DNA from 4 places in the Bacillus sp. GW823-FHT06A10 genome. Region 3 is predicted to be linked to each of the others. Evidence: riboswitches for the same ligand, from Rfam matches in the RefSeq annotation. Region 3 holds a riboswitch; each other region holds the start of a gene.
The links. Region 3 has a riboswitch for S-adenosylmethionine ahead of mtnK (S-methyl-5-thioribose kinase). Riboswitches for the same ligand answer to the same signal wherever they lie in the genome.

Region 1 (5,326 bases), on a different contig from region 3:
TGTAAATAATAACAACTCATTTCAGGAGGTCATTATGAAAGCTATTATTTGCACAAAGTATGGACCACCTAATGTTCTCCAGCTTCAAAATATAGAAAAGCCTAAACCTAAGAAAAATGAAGTATTAGTTAAAATTCACGCAACAAGTGTATCGACTGGAGATTGTAGAATACGTGGCTTTAATAGCCCCCTCTTATTTTGGATTCCTATGCGGATCATATTAGGTTTCAGAAAACCGAGAAAACCTATATTTGGCGTAGAGTTATCCGGTGAAATCGAAGACATTGGATCAGATGTAACACAATTTAAAAAAGGAGATCCAGTTTTTGCATTAACAGAACTAAACCTTGGTGGTTATGCGGAATACACATGCGTGCATGAAAGTGGATTAATAGCATTAAAACCTACCAATGTGACATATGAAGAAGCTGCCGTTATTCCTTTTGGCGGAACTTCAGCATTGCACTTCCTTAGAAAAGGACAGATAAAAAAAGGGCAACGAGTACTTATATACGGCGCCTCTGGGTCAGTAGGGACAGCTGCCGTACAGCTTGCTAAATACTTCGGGGCGACTGTCACAGCCATTTGTAGTAGTTCGAATTTCGATTTAGTAACAGCTTTAGGGGCAGACAACGTAATTGATTATATGAAAGAAGATTTTACTAAGCGGGGCGATCACTACGATATTATATTTGACGCAGTTGGAAAATATAATAAGTCTCTTTGTACAGATGCATTAATGCCTAATGGAAAATATGTATCTGTGAACGGAATGATGGCAAAGGTCAGTAAAGAAGATATGAACCTACTAAAACAACTAGCTGAAACAGAAAAGCTAAAACCTGTTATTGATAGAACTTACCGATTAGAAGAAGTTGTAGAAGCCCATACGTATGTAGAAATGGGCCATAAGAAAGGAAATGTTTCGATTACCTTAAAATAAAATATATTCTGAAAATACCATTGACAATTCTTTTTGTACGATTTACTATTAGTACCATATTCAAAACTACATACACATACTCTTATCAAGAGTGGCGGAGGGACTGGCCCGATGATGCCCGGCAACCGAGCTTATGAAGTATAAGCTAAGGTGCTAATTCCTGCAAAACGAGTTTTCGTTTTGGAAGATAAGAGAGGAATCTATTTCGTCTATTCGGCACCTCTCTTATTTTTGGGAGGTGCTTTTTATTTTGGAACGTATATGAAGGGGGATTTATAGATGAAAAAGGTATTATTAAGCATTGTAAGCGGAGCAGTATTATTATTAGGCGCATGTAGCGCGAGTTCAGATAAAGAGGTAAAAGCATTAGACGAGAAAAAGATTACTGTCGGTGTAACAGGTGGACCACATGAACAAATTTTTGAAAAGGTAAAAGAAGTTGCAGCAAAAGATGGTCTGGAAATTGACATAAAAGTATTTAATGATTATGTAGCGCCAAACGTATCTTTAGATGAAAAAAGCCTTGATGTAAATAGCTACCAAACAAAATCGTATTTAGATGTATTTAAAGCTGAACGCAATATGAAATTAGCTGAAGTATTTTCAACAGTAACATTCCCTATGGGCGTATATTCTAAAGATATAAAAGATGTAAAAGACTTAAAAGAGGGCGATGCAATTGCTGTACCCAATGACCCAACGAATGAACTGCGAGCTTTAAAATTATTTGAAAAAGCAGGGGTTTTAAAAGTTGATCCAAAGGCTACAGAAAAAGCGACTGCAAAGGATGTAATTGAAAACCCGAAAAATTTAAAGATTGTTGAATTAGAGGCATCTCAATTACCAACACAACTAAGTGAAGTGAAAGCAGCCGCAATCAATACAAACTTTGCATTAGGGGCAAAATTAAGTCCGGCGAAAGATTCTATTTTCCGCGAAGGAAAAGATTCACCATATGTGAACTGGGTCGTTGTTCGTAATGAAAATAAAGATGATGCCGTTGTAAATAAATTAAAGAAAGCTTATCAATCTAAAGGAGTAAAAGAGTTTATCGAGAAAAAATTTGATGGTTCAGTTTTACCATCTTGGTAGGAGCTGACGATAATGATTGAATTAAAAAACATATCCAAAGTATTTTCAACAAAAAAAGGGACTGTTGAGGCTCTTAAGCCTACTTCCCTTAAAGTAGAAAAAGGCGAGGTATTTGGAATCATTGGGTATAGCGGCGCTGGTAAAAGCACATTGATTCGATGTGTAAATTTATTAGAAAAACCAACGACAGGAAATATCATTGTAAACGAACAAGACTTAACAACGTTATCGACAAAAGAACTAGCAAAAGCGAGACAAAAAATCGGAATGATCTTTCAAGGATTCAATTTACTTAAAACTGTTAGCATCTATGAAAATATTGCATTACCTTTACGCCTTGCTGGTATTCCAAAAGTGGAAATTAAAAAAAGGGTAGAAAAATATTTACGCATTGTCGATCTTTTCAATCGAAAAGATGCTTATCCAAGTGAACTTTCTGGCGGTCAAAAACAGCGCGTTGCAATTGCACGTGCACTATCACATGAGCCTGAAGTGTTATTAAGTGACGAAGCAACGAGCGCTTTAGATCCAGAAACAACTGATTCTATTCTTGATTTGTTATTAAAGATTAACGAAGAAATTGGAATTACGATTTTACTCATTACACACGAAATGAACGTTATCCAACGTATATGCGACCGCGTTGCCGTTATGGAACATGGATCTGTAGTCGAAAGCGGGACTGTGAAAGATATTTTCACAAACCCACAACATGTAACAACGAAGAAATTTGTAAATAGCGCCTTTGCAGCTAAAATTCCAGAAGAGGTACAGAAAGAACTACAGAATACTGGAGAAATTGTAACACTTTCATTTATTGGCACTACTTCAGGTGAACCTGCCTTAGCTGTTGCCACAAAACGTTTCCAAGTGTATCCGAATATTTTATCCGGTAATATTACGCAGTTAAAACATGAAGCATATGGGAAATTAGTCGTTCATATGCAAGGAGAACAAAATGAAATCCACCGTGCTTTATCATTTTTACAAGAGCAAGGAATCATTGTAGAAGGAGGCAGAACAGATTATGGGAAACAAGTCCTTTTTGGATGAATGGGGTAAAGTCATATGGGAAGCCACAATTCAAACCTTTCAAATGACATCTATTTCATTACTCATCTCAATCCTTATTGCACTGCCACTTGGCGTCACACTTGTTTTAACGAGACCTGGTGGGCAGCGTGAAAATAAAATCATCTATCCTATTCTTAATACAGTTATTAATATCATTCGCTCTCTTCCATTTATCATTCTATTATTCTTCATCTTACCTTTTACAAAGTTTCTAATGGGAACATCCATTGGCGTGCAAGGTGTTATCGTACCACTTGTCGTCTTCACAGCTCCCTATATCGCACGTTTAATGGAGACAGCTTTACTAGAAGTAGATCGCGGTGTCATTGAGGCCTATCAAGCGATGGGAGTCTCTACTATAAAAATCATTTGGCACGTCATGGTTAAAGAAGCTCGTCCCTCCCTTGTACTTGGATTAACAATTGCAACGATTGGCTTAATCGGCGCAACAGCAATGGCTGGTCTTGTAGGTGCTGGCGGGCTAGGGGACTTAGCATATCGCTTCGGACATTTACGCTATGAACCTGAAGTAATGTATGCAACCGTCTTTATTCTAATTATCCTCGTTCAAGGATTACAGTCTTTAGGTAATGGGGTTGCACGAAGACTGAAGAAAGATTAAAAAAGAAGGTATCTCACCAGGGTGAGATACCTTCTTTTTATCTTTTAAATCCGCCTTCTGAATGAATAACTTGCCCCGTAATCCACTCAGCTTCTTCACTTACTAAAAATTTAATGAGTCTAGCTGCATCTTTTGGCTCACCAATTCTGCCAAAAGGAAACATCGGCTTTAACCCTTGTTTTATCTCTTCAGTCATCCATCCTGTATCGGTTGGTCCTGGATTAATTGCATTCACTGTTATTCCTAATGGAGCTACTTCTGCTGACAACGTACTAGTAAGAGCATCAATAGCTCCCTTCGTTGTCGCATAAACTAGTTCTCCTGCCATAGGACCTTGAAATTGCCCCGAAGTCATATTAACAATTCTACCACCAGATTTCTTATCAAATCCTCGGGCAAATTGACTACTGAGCAATGTAGTCGCACGAATATTAACCATATAATGCTTATCTAATTCTTCAGCAGTCAACGTAGAGAAATCATTATTCGTAGAATATGCTGCATTATTGATTAATATATGAGGGTACCCTAATTGTTCAGTAACTTTATTTAAAAGCTCTTTCGGTGCATCATTCCGAGTTAAATCTAACTCCATGCTCAATACTCTAACACCTTTTTGTAATAGCTCTTCTTTTAATTGTATTTGTTCATTTTTATCAACGCCCCAAGGCATCTCTTTATCATAATCCGTCCAATACGTAAAAAATATATCGTATCCTGCCTCAGCTAATTCTTTACAAATCGCTGCTCCTATACCGTCTAGACGACTTACGCCTGTAACAACTGCTACTTTATTTTTTAATTGGTTCATCATATACTCCTCCAAGTTTAAAGGACGCATATTTTATATAAGAGATATAAATTTCCCCACCTAGACCTCTGTCCTTACAAAAGGGATGTACAAGCCAACTATGCAGTCCTTGCATGATTTACAAATAGCTAAATAAACCCTCACTTATGAGAGAAAAATTCATCTATCCAATTTCTAATCATTACAAGTTCATCCACATATCGAGTCCTTGTCTCCTTTCCATATATCTCTGTTTCTATCATACCAATATGATGTACTATTTCAAATGATAAAAAAATAAAAACCAATATTCCATTCCAAACTTCTATCGAATTTATTATATTATAATATAATAAATAATGAAAATAATCAGAAAAATACTGGCAAATATTGACTAACCTTCTTATAATAAAACGTGGGGCTAATGTGAGAATTTAGTTTTAAACAAATAGGGGGAAGAAATATGTCAAAAAAATTACTTTCTTTATTTTCTGCAGTAATCGTAGCAGCTTTTGTAATAACCGGCTGTGGTCAAAGCGATACGACAAATAAAGAACAAAAAGAGAATGCAACAAAAGAAAGCAAAACGGAAAAAACAGATACAACGAAAGAAAGTAAACCTACTGAAAAAAAATCCGAAGATAAAAAAACTGAAGATAAAAAGCCTGAAAATACAGCTACTGGATCAAGCGACTACTCTAAGCTGATTTCCTATATGGAAAAAGAAACAGGTGGTAAAACAAAAGTTCTTTTTGAAAATAAAGAACCACAAGTCTATAAAGCTGAAGATGTTTCAGTATCAATG
Region 2 (5,326 bases), on a different contig from region 3:
ATACACAAGTTGTTATTTCCAACCTAATAGCGAATCGTTCGGGGAAAATAACATTTTTATTGGACCGAGTATTTCAAAGCGTAAAACAAATATAAAGTTTCCACTGGAATCACTTAAAGAAAAGAAAGTTATTTATATTTCAATGGGAACACTGCTTGAAGGACTCGAACCATTCTTTAATACTTGTATTGATACTTTTTCAGATTTTGATGGGATAGTTGTAATGGCAATTGGTGATAGAAATGATATTTCTAAAATTAAGAAAGCACCAGATAATTTTATAATTGCTCCATACGTACCTCAATCAGAAATATTAAATGAAGCAGATGTTTTTATTACACATGGCGGTATGAATAGCGTACACGATGCCATTCATTATAATGTCCCATTTGTAATAATACCGCATGATAAAGACCAGCCTATGATAGCGCAAAGACTAACTGAGCTTGAAGCGGCACATAGACTATTGAAAGAACATGTTAATGTGCACACTTTAAAAGAGGCCGTAACAGATGTTCTTTCAAATGAAAAGTATAAACATGGTATAAGAAAACTTAATGATAGCTTTTTAGAATGTGGTGGTTCAAAAGAAGCAATTGCAGTTATTGAATCTCTTTTAAATAAAGTAAAACTTTAATCGGTAGGGATTTTACTACCCATAAATAGCGGGATAAATAGTCGTAACTGTATACAAGCATAGAGGTTCTCACCTTTATGCTTGTATATTCTTATCCAGCAAATTGCACAGCAGTATTTGCATGTAAAAAAGCAGTATCAAAAACGGGAACAGTAAGATCATTTTGGGAGATGAGTAAAGGTATTTCAGTACAGCCTAATAATATACCTTCAGCGCCGTTTTGAATTAATGATTTTGTAATTTGTAATAACTTTTCTTTAGATGTTTCTGAAATGATCCCTCTACTTAATTCATCTAATATGACATGGTGGATAAAGGTTCTTTCCTCTTCATTTGGGATAATTGTCTTAATGTTATATTTCGCTAATCGTGATTTATAGAAATCTTGCTCCATCGTTTGTTTTGTTCCTAATAGTCCGATACGTTTTATATTCTGTTCTACCATTTCTTTAGCACTTACATCACCAATGTGAAGAAGCGGGATAGATATTGCTTGTTCTACCTCCTCGGCAAATAGATGTACAGTATTTGAACACATTAATAAACATTCAGCCCCAGATTTTTCAACTTTCTTTGCAACTGTAACTAGTTCATTTTTCACTTCTTCATATTGATGGTTTTGTAATAAAGTAGTTACTTCACCAAAATCCATACTATATAAAACTAACTTTGCATTTTGATCGTATTGAGAGAGTGTAAGTGTATTAATATGTTTATAGTATAATGATGTAGATTCCCAACTTAATCCTCCAATCAAACCAATAACTTTCATAATGCATTCCTCCCGAAACGATTTTGAATTTATTATTTCATAATTCCGATAAGAATACAATGATTTAAATGATCTATTTAACAAAAAATAAAAATAGTAAGAAAAGTGTTGAAATTTACATTCTTTAGTGCCATAATACGAATTACAAATTAATACTTATCCAGAGAGGTGGAGGGAACGGCCCTAAGAAACCTCAGCAACCCCTATGTAATTTTATAGGAAGGTGCTAATTCCGCAGAGGACACGATGTGTTTTTTGAAAGATAAGAGGATTCTTGAACGTGAAAGAAAATGACCTCTTATGTAAGAGGTCATTTTTTTGTTGTATAGAAAGGGAGTGTCGATGCATAATTCATTTTTAAATTAAATATAGAGTAATAAAAGTTGACTAATATGAGAGGGGAATTGTCATGAACAAATTATCAACAAAGTTAGTAGTAGCAATCGGTATTGGAGCAGCATTATACGGGATATTAGGACTTTGGGGATTTTCTATTGCACCGAATACATTTATTAAACCAGCATTAGCTATATTAACTGTTTTTGGAGCATTATTTGGTCCAGTGGCAGGACTGTTAATCGGACTTATCGGTCATACCGTAACAGATACGATTGCTGGCTGGGGTATTTGGTGGGGCTGGGTTATTAGTTCAGGGATTATTGGATTTTCAATGGGTCTTATTCAAAAAAGAGTTGGCTTTAGTGTGAAAAACGGGTCGTTTAACAAGGGGGATATTTCTTATTTAGCAATTACTGGGCTAGTTGGTATTGTCATTGCTATTATATTTGCTGGGGCATTCGATATTATTGTGATGGGAGAACCATTTGACAAAATTATTATCCAAGTATTAGGAGCAACAATTTCCGATGTTATCGTTTTCTTAGTAGTTGGATTGCCACTTACAATTGGCTTGGCAAAATCTAATAAGAAACATACACATTTAAAAATTGAAAAGTAGGGATGTTAACATGAAACCAATTATTTCGTTTGAACAATTCACCTTTCAATATGGGCATGCTGCGCAGCCTACTTTAAGTGATATTACCTTTCATATATACCCTGGGGAAAAAGTACTAATTGCTGGACGAAGTGGTTCAGGAAAGTCGACATTAGCTCATTGTATAAATGGGCTAATCCCATTTTCTTACGAAGGGACTAGTACAGGTAACGTTTTAATTGCCGGTAAAGACCCGAGGGAAGGAAGTATTTTTGAACAAAGTAAGCAGGTAGGAACAATTTTGCAAGATCAAGATGCTCAATTTATTGGTCTGACAGTAGAAGAAGATGTAGCTTTTTATTTAGAAAATGAATGTGTAAAGCAAGACGACATGAAAAAGATTGTTTCGGACTCATTAAGAAAGGTGAAGATGCATACGTTTCATAAACAAAGTCCACATGAATTATCAGGAGGTCAAAAGCAAACAGTTTCTCTAGCGGGTTTATTAACAACAAATGCGGATATATTATTGTTCGATGAACCGTTAGCTAATTTAGATCCACTAAGTGCCTTACATACGATAAAACTTATGAAAGATATACATGAACAATATAATAAAACGATTGTTATTATTGAACATAGAATAGAAGAAATTTTAAACCTGGATTTAGACAAAGTTATATTAATTGATGAAGGTAAAGTCATTGCGATAGGAACACCAAAAGAAATCTTAGCGTCAAATATATTACCACGTATCGGCTTAAGAGAGCCTATTTACATCGAAGCATTAAAGAGATTACATTTTGATAGTAATAATGACGTAATATATCCAATGGAAAACCTTCAAAAAGAAAAGGTAAGCAACGTTATAAAAGAGTGGATGGAGAAACAAGTCATATTAAAAGGGAATACTAAAAACAAGGAATTACTTAAAGTGGAGAATTTATCATTTTCATACTCTAATAAACAAAAAGTATTAGAAAATGTAAACCTTTCAATATATGAAGGAGAAATTGTGGCACTGTTAGGGCATAATGGAGCAGGGAAATCAACATTAGCTCATAGTCTTATAGGCATAAACAAAATGAAAAATGGGAAAATTTTGTTAAAAGGTGAAGATATTAGTTCTTGGTCTATTCGTAAACGTGGGGAAATCATATCTTACGTGATGCAAAATCCAAATCATATGATTACACAGCCTACTGTTTTTGAAGAAGTTTCATTTACATTAACATTACATAATTTTTCTAAGGAAGAAATTAAGAATAGAGTAGAAGGAATTTTAAAAATTTGTGGTTTATATCCATTTCGTAATTGGCCAATTCAAGCACTAAGCTATGGGCAAAAAAAGAGATTAACAATCGCATCTGTATTAACAACAAATCCTAAACTTATCATATTAGATGAACCAACAGCGGGACAAGATTATTATCACTATAAACAATTTATGTCTTTTATTAAAAACCTAGCTAAAAAGGGAATTTCATTTGTTTTTATCACTCACGATATGAATCTCGCGCTAGAATATACAGACCGTGCAGTAGTTCTACATGAAGGGAAAATTATTGCGGATAATACAGTGTTTGATGTATTAGGCGATCAAGAAACGTTACAAAGAGCCAACTTAAGAGAGAGTTCTTTAACCAAGCTTGTTAAATTTAGTGGGATTGCATGTCCAGAAAAATTTATGGAGCTTTATTTAGATAGTAATAGGAGGGAGGAAGGTGCATAGTACATATTTTCATCGTATGGATGGGGTAGTGAAATTGTTTTTATTTATTTTTTGTATGACGCTTACTTTTTTGTTTTTTGATTTTCGGGTGTTGCTAATATTATTTATTATTGGGTGTATCGGGCTCAGCATTGCTAAAATTCCATTTCGTAAAATTTTAATTGTTTTTAGTGTCATATTTACATTTAGTTTATTAAACTCTGTCATGATTTTATTGATTACACCAACTCATGGATCTGAATTAACTGAATCATATACCGCGTTTTTACATGTTGGATATGTAACGATTACATATGAAACATTATTTTATGCAGCTACACTTTCATTAAAGTATTTTACGTTGTTACCATTTACACTTCTTTTTATTTACACGACAGATCCAAGTGAATTTGTAAGTAACTTAAGTAAACTTGGTATTCATTATAAGATTACTTATGCAATAAATATTGCACTACGTTATATTCCTGACATCCAGTCTGAGTATAAAATTATTAAACACGCGCAAGAAGCGAGAGGAGTGGCTTTTGAAAAAGGAGAAGCAAGTTTATGGGTTCGTATGAAGAACCGTGTTTTAATTTTCTGGCCGCTAATCATTCATTCTCTAGAAAGAATAGATACGGTTTCAAATGCAATGGATTTAAGAGGATTTGGAAAGAAGGATAAACGTACATGGTTTTATACAAGTAAGGCGAAACGTGAAGATTTCATCGCTTTATTTGCCGGTATTTTCATATTTATTGTTGCGGTATATTTAAAATTAAACGTATTTCAAAACTTTTGGTATCCATTTTAAAGCACTCTTTAAACGAGTGCTTTTACTTATTTTTATGTAGACATGCTCAAAAAAGGGATATACACATAATGTATAATACGAACCAGTTAAAATGATCAACTACCTATTAGTTTTCAAACCAAAAGGAGGAGAAAATATGAGTTACGGTGGTTCTTGTGGTTTTGGTGGAGGTTTCGCTTTATTAGTTGTGTTATTCATTCTATTAATAATTGTAGGATGCAGCTGCTGGGGCGGAGGATACTAATTTTTAATTAGTCTTCACAAATGTAAACTAAAAAAACATTGAAGATACTTATGTATCGAAACAAATAAAAAAGGAGCAACTATGCTCCTTTTTTATTTGTTTAAATGCGTATTCTTACTATATTTCGGGAACGTAATTGTTAAAGTCGTTCCTTTACTAATGATACTTCGGATTTTTAAACTTCCATGCATCGTCTCAATAATCTTAACAG
Region 3 (5,326 bases):
GCAAAAGAAGGTGCAAAAGTTGTGATTACTGATCGTCTTGAAGAACGTGCGAAAGAAGCTGCTGAGCAATTACAAAGTGAAGGTTTTCAAGCTATCGGTTTAAAATGTGACGTTACATCTGAAGAGGAAATTACAGCATCAATTTCTCAAACAGTTAGTCATTTCGGTTCATTAGATATATTAATTAACAACGCAGGAATGCAACACGTTTCACCCATTGAAGACTTTCCAACGGAAAAGTTTGAGCTACTAATTCAAATTATGCAAATTGCTCCGTTTATCGCAATTAAGCATGCCTTTCCGATTATGAAACAACAAAAATATGGTCGTATTATTAATGTCGCTTCTATTAACGGCCTTGTCGGGTTTGCTGGAAAAGCTGCCTACAATAGTGCAAAACATGGCGTAATTGGATTAACAAAAGTTGCCGCTTTAGAAGGTGCTACGCATGGTATTACTGTTAATGCCCTTTGCCCTGGTTATGTCGATACCCCTCTTGTACGTAATCAACTACAAGACTTAGCTACTACACGAAATGTACCACTTGAAAATGTTTTAGAAGATGTTATTTATCCACTCGTCCCACAAAAGCGCTTATTACAAGTACAAGAAATCGCTGATTATGCTATGTTTTTAGCGAGTGAAAAAGCTAAAGGTATTACTGGTCAAGCTGTCGTTATCGATGGTGGCTATACTGCTCAATAAAAAATAAAGTTTGCTCAAGAAGAGCAAACTTTATTTTTTATTGCGAGGATCTTCGTACTTTAGTAATTGCCGCGGGAGCTTCTCAATTGCAACAATTACCCCCTCTAATTTACTTTCAATACGGTGGAGTAAATATAATGTTACAACAATTGGAAACCCTACATTACCTATCATCTTGATCCACTCTTCCATCCTCTTCTCCTCCTTTCATTATATAAGTAAGAGAAAACAATGCATTTAGGCATAAAAAAACAAGCTATTATGTATTAGCCTGTTTTTCAAATAATGATGCAATTTCTCGTTTATAATCCCCGCTTATAATACCTTTCTCAGTAATAATTCCTGTAATTAATTCGTTCGGTGTTACGTCAAATGCAGGGTTATAAACATTCGTTCCAATTGGTGCTACTTGTTTTCCAAAGATTTTCGTAACTTCTGTTTCATCTCTTTCTTCAATAATTATTTCGGCTCCAGTTTCTTTCGTAACATCAAATGTTGACAGTGGCGCAGCAACATAAAATGGGATATCAAAGTGCTTTGCTAAAATAGCTAAATTCATTGTCCCTATTTTATTTGCCGTATCTCCATTTGCGACAATTCGATCCGCCCCTACAATAATTGCATTTATTTCTTTCGTTTGAATAGCATGAGCTGCAGTATTATCTGTAATAAGGGTCACATCAATATTTGCTTGCTTCAATTCCCAGGTCGTTAAGCGACCACCTTGTAAAACTGGTCTCGTTTCACACGCATATACATGTAGACGCACACCTTTCTCTTTTCCAATATAAAAGGGAGCTAATGCAGTTCCATATCTGGCAGTTGCGATACTTCCAGCGTTACAGATTGTTAAAATATTATCGCCATCTTTAAAACATGTTAACGCATATTCCCCAATATTTCGGCACACCTCTTCATCTTCCTGCTGAATGCGAAGCGCTTCTTCTTCTAATGTTTTTTGTGCTTCTTTTATTGTAGTAATCTCTCGAATAGATTCTCTCATACGATCAATTGCCCAAAATAAATTTACTGCTGTCGGGCGTGACGTTCCTAAATAATTACAATCTCTATTAAACTTCTTTTGAAATTCTTCAATATGTACAGTGTTATATTTTTTTGATGCAAGCGCCAAGCCAAATGCAGCTACAATTCCAATTGCAGGCGCTCCTCGTACTTCTAACATTACGATACTTTTCCAAACCTCTTCAATAGTCGTCAATGTTTTGTATTCTGTGCTATGCGGCAATTTCGTTTGATTTAATACCGCAATTGCATCACCTTTCCAGCTTACAGATCTCGGAACAGTAACAATTGTACTCACGCTTTTACGCCCCCTGAAACTGTCTGTTGAAATAATGTTCGAAACAGTTGAATATCAGCACTTTTAGATTCATATTTTATTAGTTCTTTACCTAAGGATAGCGCTTGTTTCTTAGCTTGAATTCTTGTTTCTTTATTTTCTATTTCATCTAAATCTGCTACATGAGCTAAACCAATTGTTCTACGAATCAGTTCACATCCGGCAAATCCAACTGCATCAGTAAAGATATTTTGCAAAATAATTGGTAACCATTGTTTTTCTTTCGTATATGCTTCTACACCTTCTCCAATCCATAATTTTGTAAAATTTTCTACAAAATAACTCCACGTCTTTTCTATATGGAAAAATAGTACACTTCTTTTTTCTTCTTCTCTAGATAAAGCATTTAGTAATAGATTTGCAATAAATTGACCTATGTCAAATCCAAATGGGCCATATGTCGCAAATTCTGGATCAATCACTTTCGTTTCAGAAGGTGACGAAAAAATACTACCAGTATGTAAATCACCATGAATAAGAGTTTCTTTTCTTGTTAAGAACTTATATTTATATTGTGCTACTTTTAGTTTTAAAGTTTTATCACTCCAAAGTTCATCAACCACTAGCTGTAAATCTGGCTCATAATCATTTGTATCATAATGTCCAAACGGATCTGTAAACACTAATTCCTCTGTAATTTTACAAAGGTCCGGATTTACAAAGGTACCTTCTAGTACCCTCTTCTCTTCTGACTGTAAACCAAAATCTGAAGTGTAAAATAAAACATGTGCTAGAAAACGGCCGATATGCTGGGATAAAAGCGGATATTCTTCTCCGTCTATTAATCCTTTTCTTGTAATTGTTAGTCTTGATAAGTCTTCTATTACCGTTATCGCTAACTCTTCATCATGACTGTACACTACTGGAACATAATCCGGTACATACTGTGCAAAAATTTGTAATGCCTTGCTTTCAATCGTTGCTCTTTTTATAGACAATGGCCAGCTTTCACCAACTACTTTCGCATAAGGCAGTGCTTGTTTTATTATAATTGATTTCTCTCCATCATCTAATTTGAACACGTAATTTAAGTTTCCGTCTCCAATTTCATGACAAACGACATTTGCCTTTGCTTCAAAATAGCCATGATCTTTCGCATATTGTACAGCTGTTATTTCTGTTAATGAATAATATCCCATCGTCTTCTCCCCCTTTTTAAATTCAGAGGTTTTTCTAACATAGAAAAACCTCTTTCCACTAAGAAAGAGGTTTGAAGTTTATCTTCTCCCCTCTTATCTGCCAGAAAGTTTTACTTTCTGCTGGAATTAGCACCGTGCCTTTTGGCGTAATAAACGCCCCATTTCACAATGGTATTACGGTCGGTTGCTGGGCTTCATCGGGCCAAATCCCTCCACCTGCTCTTGATAAGAGTTGTATAATTTTTTGAATTTTTAACTTTATGTTGAAGACTATACCAAGAATAAAAATCACTTGTCAACATTTTATTTGTATAATTCTGGACGGCGATCCGCAAAAACTGGAATTCCTTTACGTACTTCTTTAATTTTCTCGAATTCAAGCTCTCCAAATAAAATTGATTCCTCTTCATTCGCCTCTACTACAACTTCACCCCAAGGGTCCACAATTAAAGAATGACCCGCAAATACATTATTTGGATCCTTTCCCGCTCTATTACATGCAACAACATAACACTGATTTTCAACTGCTCTTGCTTGCAATAGCAAACGCCAATGTGCTAAACGAACTAATGGCCATTCAGCTACAACAAATAATACTTTTGCCCCTTTAGCAGTATGGACACGCATCCACTCTGGAAAACGAATATCATAACAAATTGTTCCAGCGCATTCAACATCATCCAGCTTAAATTCGCCCGTACCATTACCGGCTATTAAATATTTATGTTCATCCATAAGCTGAAATAAATGTACTTTACTATATTCGTTGACTAGCTGTCCTTCATTATTTACAACATACATCGTATTTGTAACGCCTTGCTCTGTTTGCTTTGCTATAGAACCACCAACAATATGTACATCATATTGCTTCGCCCATTCTATTAACTTTTCTTTCGTTTCCACTCCATCCCTATCTGCAATTTCAGAAAGTCTCGTTAAATCATATCCTGTTGTCCATAGTTCTGGTAAGACGATAACATCTGGCCTTTCCTTCATAGCTTCGCTTATTTTATTTTTAGCATTCTCAATATTTTTTTCTACATCTCCAAAAACAATATCCATTTGAATACATGCGACTTTCATTTTTTCAGCCCCATTCTTATTTTTTTCTTTACAAAATACTGGAAAGATTATATCATTTGTCACTAGAATTGTAACAACTTTCAAAAGAGGTGGAAAGTATGAAATTATTTCAACCTTCTGAGATAGTAACATCATTGCCAACACAATTTTTCGCTTCACTTGTTGCAAAAGTTAACAAAGTCGTTGCAGCTGGTCACGATGTTATTAATCTAGGTCAAGGTAATCCAGATCAACCAACACCGCAGCATATCGTAAAAGCTTTACAAGATGCTGCCGAAAAGACCATTCATCATAAATATCCGCCATTTCGCGGACATGAAAGCTTAAAGGAAGCCGTGACTACATTCTATAAACGTGAATACGGCGTCGAATTAAACCCAAAAACTGAAGTTGCTATTTTGTTTGGTGGGAAGGCTGGACTAGTAGAATTACCAATTTGTTTTACAAATCCTGGTGATACAATTCTCGTTCCGGATCCAGGCTATCCAGATTATTTATCTGGGGTTGCCTTAGCAAAGGCACACTTTGAAACCATGCCGCTTATTGCAGAAAATCATTTTTTACCGGATTATAAAAAAATTGACGACTCTATCGCTGAACGGGCAAAGTTAATGTTTTTAAACTATCCAAATAACCCTACAGGTGCTACTGCATCAAAAGATTTTTTTGATACAACCATTCATTTTGCTAATAAACATAATATATTAGTTGTTCACGATTTCGCTTACGGTGCTATCGGATTTGATGGTCAAAAACCTGTTAGTTTCTTGCAAGCAGATGGTTCGAAAGATATAGGAATTGAAATTTACACGTTATCAAAAACTTTCAATATGGCTGGCTGGCGTATTGCTTTTGCAGTTGGAAATGAAAGTGTCATCGAAACCATTAACCTATTGCAAGATCATATGTATGTTAGTATTTTTGGTGCAATTCAAGATGCTGCTCGCGAAGCACTATTAAGTTCACAGTCTTGTGTAGTAGATCTTGTAAATAGTTACGAATCTCGGAGAAACGCTCTTATTTCAGCTTGTCACTCAAT
Region 4 (5,326 bases), on a different contig from region 3:
TAACAATTAATAGCAAAATAACAATTAATAAATATGGGATGCCGTATAATACTTCAATTCCTCTTATAATCCACTCATCAATTAACGTTCCAAGGCGATTACGCCCTCTCACATATCCACTAAATCCACCAATCAGTACACCAAGTCCTATATCGAGGGCAGCTGCTACTAATCCAACTGTTAGTGAAATCTTCCCACCAGCCCAAGTACGTGCCCAAATATCTCTCCCTAGATCATCTGTTCCAAACCAATGTTCACTACTCGGCGGTAAATTTGTTGCCTCTTTTACTTGTTCACTCGCAGTAAATGAAGTTAAACTTTCGCCAATAAGCGAGAAAACAATAATTAGCAATAACGTCACTGTTCCTAAAACTGCGATTGGATTCGATATAAACTTACGAAACACTTCTTTCTTTCTGCTAATTGTTTGCTGATTTTTATTTATCGTTAATTCTTTTTTCTCTTCTTTCGTTAATAACTGTTCCTTAATCTCATAAGCTCCCATTTAAATATCCCCCCTCCTTATGTAATAGAACGAATACGCGGATCAACAATGCGATGAATAATATCTGTAATGAAAATACAAGCAATTAATAATGCACTATAGAAAATCGTTGTTCCCATAATCACCGGATAGTCTCGGTTAAAAATACTATCTACAAAATATTTTCCTAGGCCAGGAATTGAAAAGATTTTTTCAATAACGAAAGTCCCTGTTAAGAGTCCAGCCATTAACGGTCCAACAAATGTAAGTACTGGAACAATCGCATTTCGAAGAGCGTGTCTTATAATAATCTTCTTAATTGGTATACCTTTTGCTCTTGCTAGCTTAATATAATCACTCTGCAGTACTTCGATCATATTAGAACGAACAAACCTTGTAATAACTGCGATTGGCCCTAACGCTAATGCAAAGGATGGCAATACCGTATGTTCGAATGTTCCCCAAGAGGCTACTGGTAAAAACTCAAATTGGATAGCGAATACTTGTATAAATAGTGGCGCTAAAATAAAACTTGGAATAGAAATACCTAAAATTGCGAGCAAACTCACACTATAGTCAATTACTCTCCCATGATAGAGAGCAGCAAATGTCCCTGCCGCAATTCCTACTAACAATGAAATAACAAGTGCTTGTAGACCAATAATTGCTGATGGACCAAAGCCAGTTGTTATAATTTCTGATACACCTTGCCCGGTTGATTGAACAGATTCACCAAAATCAAAATGAACTACACCGTCTAAATAAGCAACATATTGATTCCATAACGGTTCATCAAGGTGATACTTCGCTCTCATGTTTTGGATCACTTCTTCAGGAAAGATTTTTGCATCTGATGAAAATGGATCTCCCGGAATAATATGCATAATTAGAAATGTCACTGTCGTAATAACCCATAGTGTGAACACCATAACCGATAATTTTTTAATTACATACACTTCAATAACCCCCTAAACACATGAATTTACTTTGTTTTATGAACGTACTTTTTCCATTACTCCCTTTTCTCTTTTTAGAATACAAAAAGCCTTGATCTTAAAAAATAAGATCAAGGCTTAACAAACAAAGGCCCATCACTTATCTTTCAAGACTTGCTTGCTGGAATTAGCACGGTGTTCCTATTACAGAACCCGCTGCTGAGGTGTCATAGGGCCAGTCCCTCTACCTCTCTGGATAAGTAAATTGCTATATTATTATTTGGTTCAAATTGTATATTTCGAATTATAATTCTGAAAAATTGAAAAGTCAATCAGATTGGATAAATTTAGAAAAATCAGTTTTTAATTCATTTATCGAAATTACAGTTTTCGGCTTATAATAAAAAGAAATGATGTTAAAGGGGTTATAAGATGGACCCCTTACTTCTTGCTACTATAGGATTAACCTTAACAATCGTTATACTTGTCATCATCGGCTCCTATAAACTCTTTATTAAAAAGAAACGTATTACTTCTTTTTATACTCCTTTCGATAATATTACCGGGCAAACTATTTCCGAATTTCACGAAGAACAGAAAATATTAGTATCTGAGGATGAAGACGGAGATGGCAAGAAGAAAAAATAACCCTGCACAGGCAAGGTTATTTTTTCGTTTCTGCTTGAAAACGTTTATAGTATGTCGATGCTGTTGCAAAATTAATTTCTATATCACGAATCAACGATGAATCTTCTTCTTTAGCTAACTTCTGTAATTTTTTCATCGCTTGTTCTGATTCATTCAAGAAACCAATATATACCTCATGTTCTTGCTCTTTCGACTTCGGAACACGAATTTCTTTACGTATATGATCAATATCTTCTAACATGCTCGTTGTTACCTTTTGCACGTCTTCTTTATATGTAGCATTCGTTATTTCCTTACCGCCCTTTTCTTTTGCCACTTCAAATAACTGCAGTGCTTTATTAATTTCTTTATTCATTTTTATATCGTATTTTTCATGTACTGCAAGGTATTCTTTCATCTCTTCTGTTTGTTCAGTAGATTGCTCTACCTTTTCTTTCGGTTCTTTCGTATCTTTATTTCCATTACATCCTGCTAGAAGGATCATACTTCCCATTACAGCAATACCCAAAACCTTCTTCATCTCTTCTTCTCCTTTTATCTACAGCTATTACTCATTATAGTTTCTTTTATCTCCACTTGTTATTATACCGAGAACGCCCTACTTTTTACACTTAAGACGACATCGTAATATATATACCAACATGTTTGTCACAGTATCGTCACTTTATACAAATAACTTTTGCAATGCTTTACTACATCACCTTACAAAACTGTAAGCACACATAAAGAACAAACCATGCTAGACTTACATATGCATAACGCAAACATATGTAAGGTTTTAAGGAGAATCATCTATGTACAACACAATGCCTTTTATGGGAGAAGATATTCGTGTCCTTATTCGCGAAAAATCACTTCATATCGAAAATACAGAGAGCCTTCGCCGCGTATTAAAGAAGAAGCATGCTCCATTTAAGTTAGCTCAATATTTAAAACAACAACATACAAATCAATTTCATACCGCGCTAAATATATCGGATAAATCATTAACAATCGAAATCATCGGTCATGTCTACATTGGAAACTTTGCAGATACCTTAAAGGAAATCCCACGTATACCGAAGATTGCTCCTATTATCGTTAAAAAAGCGTATAAAATTACTGACCATACCGATATTATCGACTGTGGGGAAAAAGAAGTCGATAGTAATCGCTGGGTGTGGGATAAACTTGCTGTTTTATATGATACGATCATGAATAATATGTATGAGATATTTCAAAGAAATGAAAAAAAGAACTGATTCAAACATTCCCTTTGAATCAGTTCTTTTTTGTTAAGCCTCTAAATTTTGTCTTTGTTGCAGTTCAAACTGCTTCTCACTTCTTCTGGCCATAAATAGATAACATAATACTGCTCCTACTTCACAAAGCGCAATAACAACACCCATCGGTAACGCTGTATTACTCCCACCAATACCTACTAGCGGAGCGACAAGCGCTCCTGAAATGAACTGTAATAAGCCTAATAAAGCTGACGCTGTTCCTGCAGCTTGCTTCTGATTTCTCATCGCTAATGAGAACCCAGTTGTTGATACAACCCCGACACTTGATACAACAAGGAATAACGAACATAAAACACCGATTAAACCTATTCCTAGTACGATTGTCAGTAGTAAAGATAGGCCACCAACAGCTGCGATAATAATACCAGCAACAAATAATGTCTTCTCATTCACTTTCCCCGCTAAACGACCCGTTACCTGACTAGCAATAATAATACCGATGCCGTTAATCGCAAAGAATAAACTAAATTGCTGTGGTGATGCTCCGTATATGTTCTGCAACACAAATGGTGAGCCCGAAATGTATGCAAACATTGCCGCTGTTACTAATCCTTGTGACAATGCATATCCCATAAACAGACGGTCCTTTAACAATTTTCCGTACGTCGCCAAAGTCCCTGACAAACCACCCGTTTCTCTTTCTTCAGGAGGTAATGTTTCACGCAATACAAAAGTAGCTGAGATTAACATGAATACGCTAATTGCTCCAAGAACGATGAAAACACCGCGCCACGTTGTAAACTGTAATAATTGCCCCCCAATAATCGGTGCCAAAATAGGTGCTGCTCCGTTTACTAACATAAGCAGTGAGAAAAACTTCGTCATTTCAGAACCTGAGTACATATCACGTACCATTGCACGTGATATAACAATCCCGGCTGATCCTGAAGCTCCTTGTAGGAAGCGCAATAATACTAATGTCCAAATAGATGGCGCAATAGCACAAAGTAAAGAAGAAGCAACATAAATAATAAGAGCAATAATAAGTGGTTTGCGTCTTCCGTAAATATCGCTAATTGAGCCAACAAATAATTGCCCTACTGACAGCCCAAGCAAACAAGCTGTTAATGTAAGCTGCGCTAGGGATGCACCTGTTTGCAAATCATCCGTTAACTTCGGTAATGAAGGCAAATACATATCAATAGATAATGGCCCAATCGCCGTAAGTGTTCCTAATACAAGAATCATCCATAACCTGTTTGCCTTTACAGGTTTATATATTTCGTGATTAACTTCATTCACTTTTTCAATTCACCCTTTCCTATACACACTGAATCGTAACAATTATAGTTACATCATAAACATACGTCAAGTACAGCGCATTTTCCTCTTTCATAATGTAAAAAAAGCGATAGAAATTCTATCGCTTTACTTTTTCACATTGCTATTCGCAAATTTAGATACCGAGGCCATCGTCTCTCCTGTATCTAAATATGTAATTTGAATTGGGTCTCCTACTTCTGTAAACATAGCATACGGGAATTTCTTCACTGGTATCATAAATACCTTTTGTTCATTCTCTAAAAGTACGTACACGATTGTATTTTCACCTGATTTCTCTTTATATACACGTTGTACAATACCTTCTTTTTGCGCTTCTTTTCCTGTTGAGGTTGGTCTAAAGGTATCACCATTACCGCTCATTACATTTTTATAATTCTCAAGCGCTTCTTTCTGCGTCGAACCTGTCGCAAATATTTTTGCATTAGCAGCATATACAACTGTATGTGCACGTACTAGGCCTCCGTCATCAACAACCGGAATAATCCAAGCTGGTTTTCCGTATACGTTATAAATGACAGGCATTGTCCCATGCCATTTCTCTCTCTTAAAGGAATTATCCACTACTTCTGTAGCTGCTGAACCATCCATAATTCCCTTTACTTCTTTGCCGTTATAGTAATATAACTTACCTGTACGCGCATCAATAAGCGAGTAACCTAACGCAGAATCTACTCCTTCTTTCGGAGAGGTGA

Region 1: it holds a riboswitch for S-adenosylmethionine, as region 3 does, so the genes downstream of both, AC1Q8M_RS26330 (MetQ/NlpA family ABC transporter substrate-binding protein) here and mtnK (S-methyl-5-thioribose kinase) in region 3, are expected to answer to the same signal.
Region 2: it holds a riboswitch for S-adenosylmethionine, as region 3 does, so the genes downstream of both, AC1Q8M_RS09400 (ECF-type riboflavin transporter substrate-binding protein) here and mtnK (S-methyl-5-thioribose kinase) in region 3, are expected to answer to the same signal.
Region 4: it holds a riboswitch for S-adenosylmethionine, as region 3 does, so the genes downstream of both, AC1Q8M_RS26280 (ABC transporter permease) here and mtnK (S-methyl-5-thioribose kinase) in region 3, are expected to answer to the same signal.

The regions. Positions count from the first base shown of each region.
Region 1 covers NZ_JBXAHT010000006.1:69,188-74,513, forward strand. The annotation lists gene AC1Q8M_RS26325 (NAD(P)-dependent alcohol dehydrogenase) at 35-943, shown strand; SAM riboswitch class I at 1,023-1,137, shown strand; gene AC1Q8M_RS26330 (MetQ/NlpA family ABC transporter substrate-binding protein) at 1,223-2,035, shown strand; gene AC1Q8M_RS26335 (methionine ABC transporter ATP-binding protein) at 2,048-3,088, shown strand; gene AC1Q8M_RS26340 (methionine ABC transporter permease) at 3,063-3,731, shown strand; gene AC1Q8M_RS26345 (SDR family oxidoreductase) at 3,769-4,545, opposite strand; gene AC1Q8M_RS26350 (DUF5068 domain-containing protein) at 4,985-5,326, shown strand, end outside.
Region 2 covers NZ_JBXAHT010000001.1:1,858,761-1,864,086, forward strand. The annotation lists gene AC1Q8M_RS09390 (macrolide family glycosyltransferase) at 1-637, shown strand, start outside; gene AC1Q8M_RS09395 (aspartate/glutamate racemase family protein) at 729-1,409, opposite strand; SAM riboswitch class I at 1,563-1,678, shown strand; gene AC1Q8M_RS09400 (ECF-type riboflavin transporter substrate-binding protein) at 1,819-2,367, shown strand; gene AC1Q8M_RS09405 (ABC transporter ATP-binding protein) at 2,378-4,078, shown strand; gene AC1Q8M_RS09410 (energy-coupling factor transporter transmembrane component T family protein) at 4,071-4,871, shown strand; gene AC1Q8M_RS09415 (YjcZ family sporulation protein) at 5,008-5,115, shown strand; gene AC1Q8M_RS09420 (LytS/YhcK type 5TM receptor domain-containing protein) at 5,208-5,326, opposite strand, start outside.
Region 3 covers NZ_JBXAHT010000002.1:771,849-777,174, reverse strand. The annotation lists gene AC1Q8M_RS18935 (3-hydroxybutyrate dehydrogenase) at 1-705, shown strand, start outside; gene AC1Q8M_RS18930 (YvrJ family protein) at 736-897, opposite strand; gene mtnA (S-methyl-5-thioribose-1-phosphate isomerase) at 965-2,026, opposite strand; gene mtnK (S-methyl-5-thioribose kinase) at 2,023-3,204, opposite strand; SAM riboswitch class I at 3,295-3,436, opposite strand; gene AC1Q8M_RS18915 (carbon-nitrogen family hydrolase) at 3,508-4,371, opposite strand; gene AC1Q8M_RS18910 (pyridoxal phosphate-dependent aminotransferase) at 4,386-5,326, shown strand, end outside.
Region 4 covers NZ_JBXAHT010000006.1:59,752-65,077, forward strand. The annotation lists gene AC1Q8M_RS26275 (ABC transporter permease) at 1-505, opposite strand, end outside; gene AC1Q8M_RS26280 (ABC transporter permease) at 523-1,440, opposite strand; SAM riboswitch class I at 1,577-1,682, opposite strand; gene AC1Q8M_RS26285 (DUF3951 domain-containing protein) at 1,852-2,067, shown strand; gene AC1Q8M_RS26290 (hypothetical protein) at 2,084-2,587, opposite strand; gene AC1Q8M_RS26295 (hypothetical protein) at 2,862-3,308, shown strand; gene AC1Q8M_RS26300 (multidrug effflux MFS transporter) at 3,342-4,601, opposite strand; gene AC1Q8M_RS26305 (DUF3981 domain-containing protein) at 4,719-5,326, opposite strand, start outside.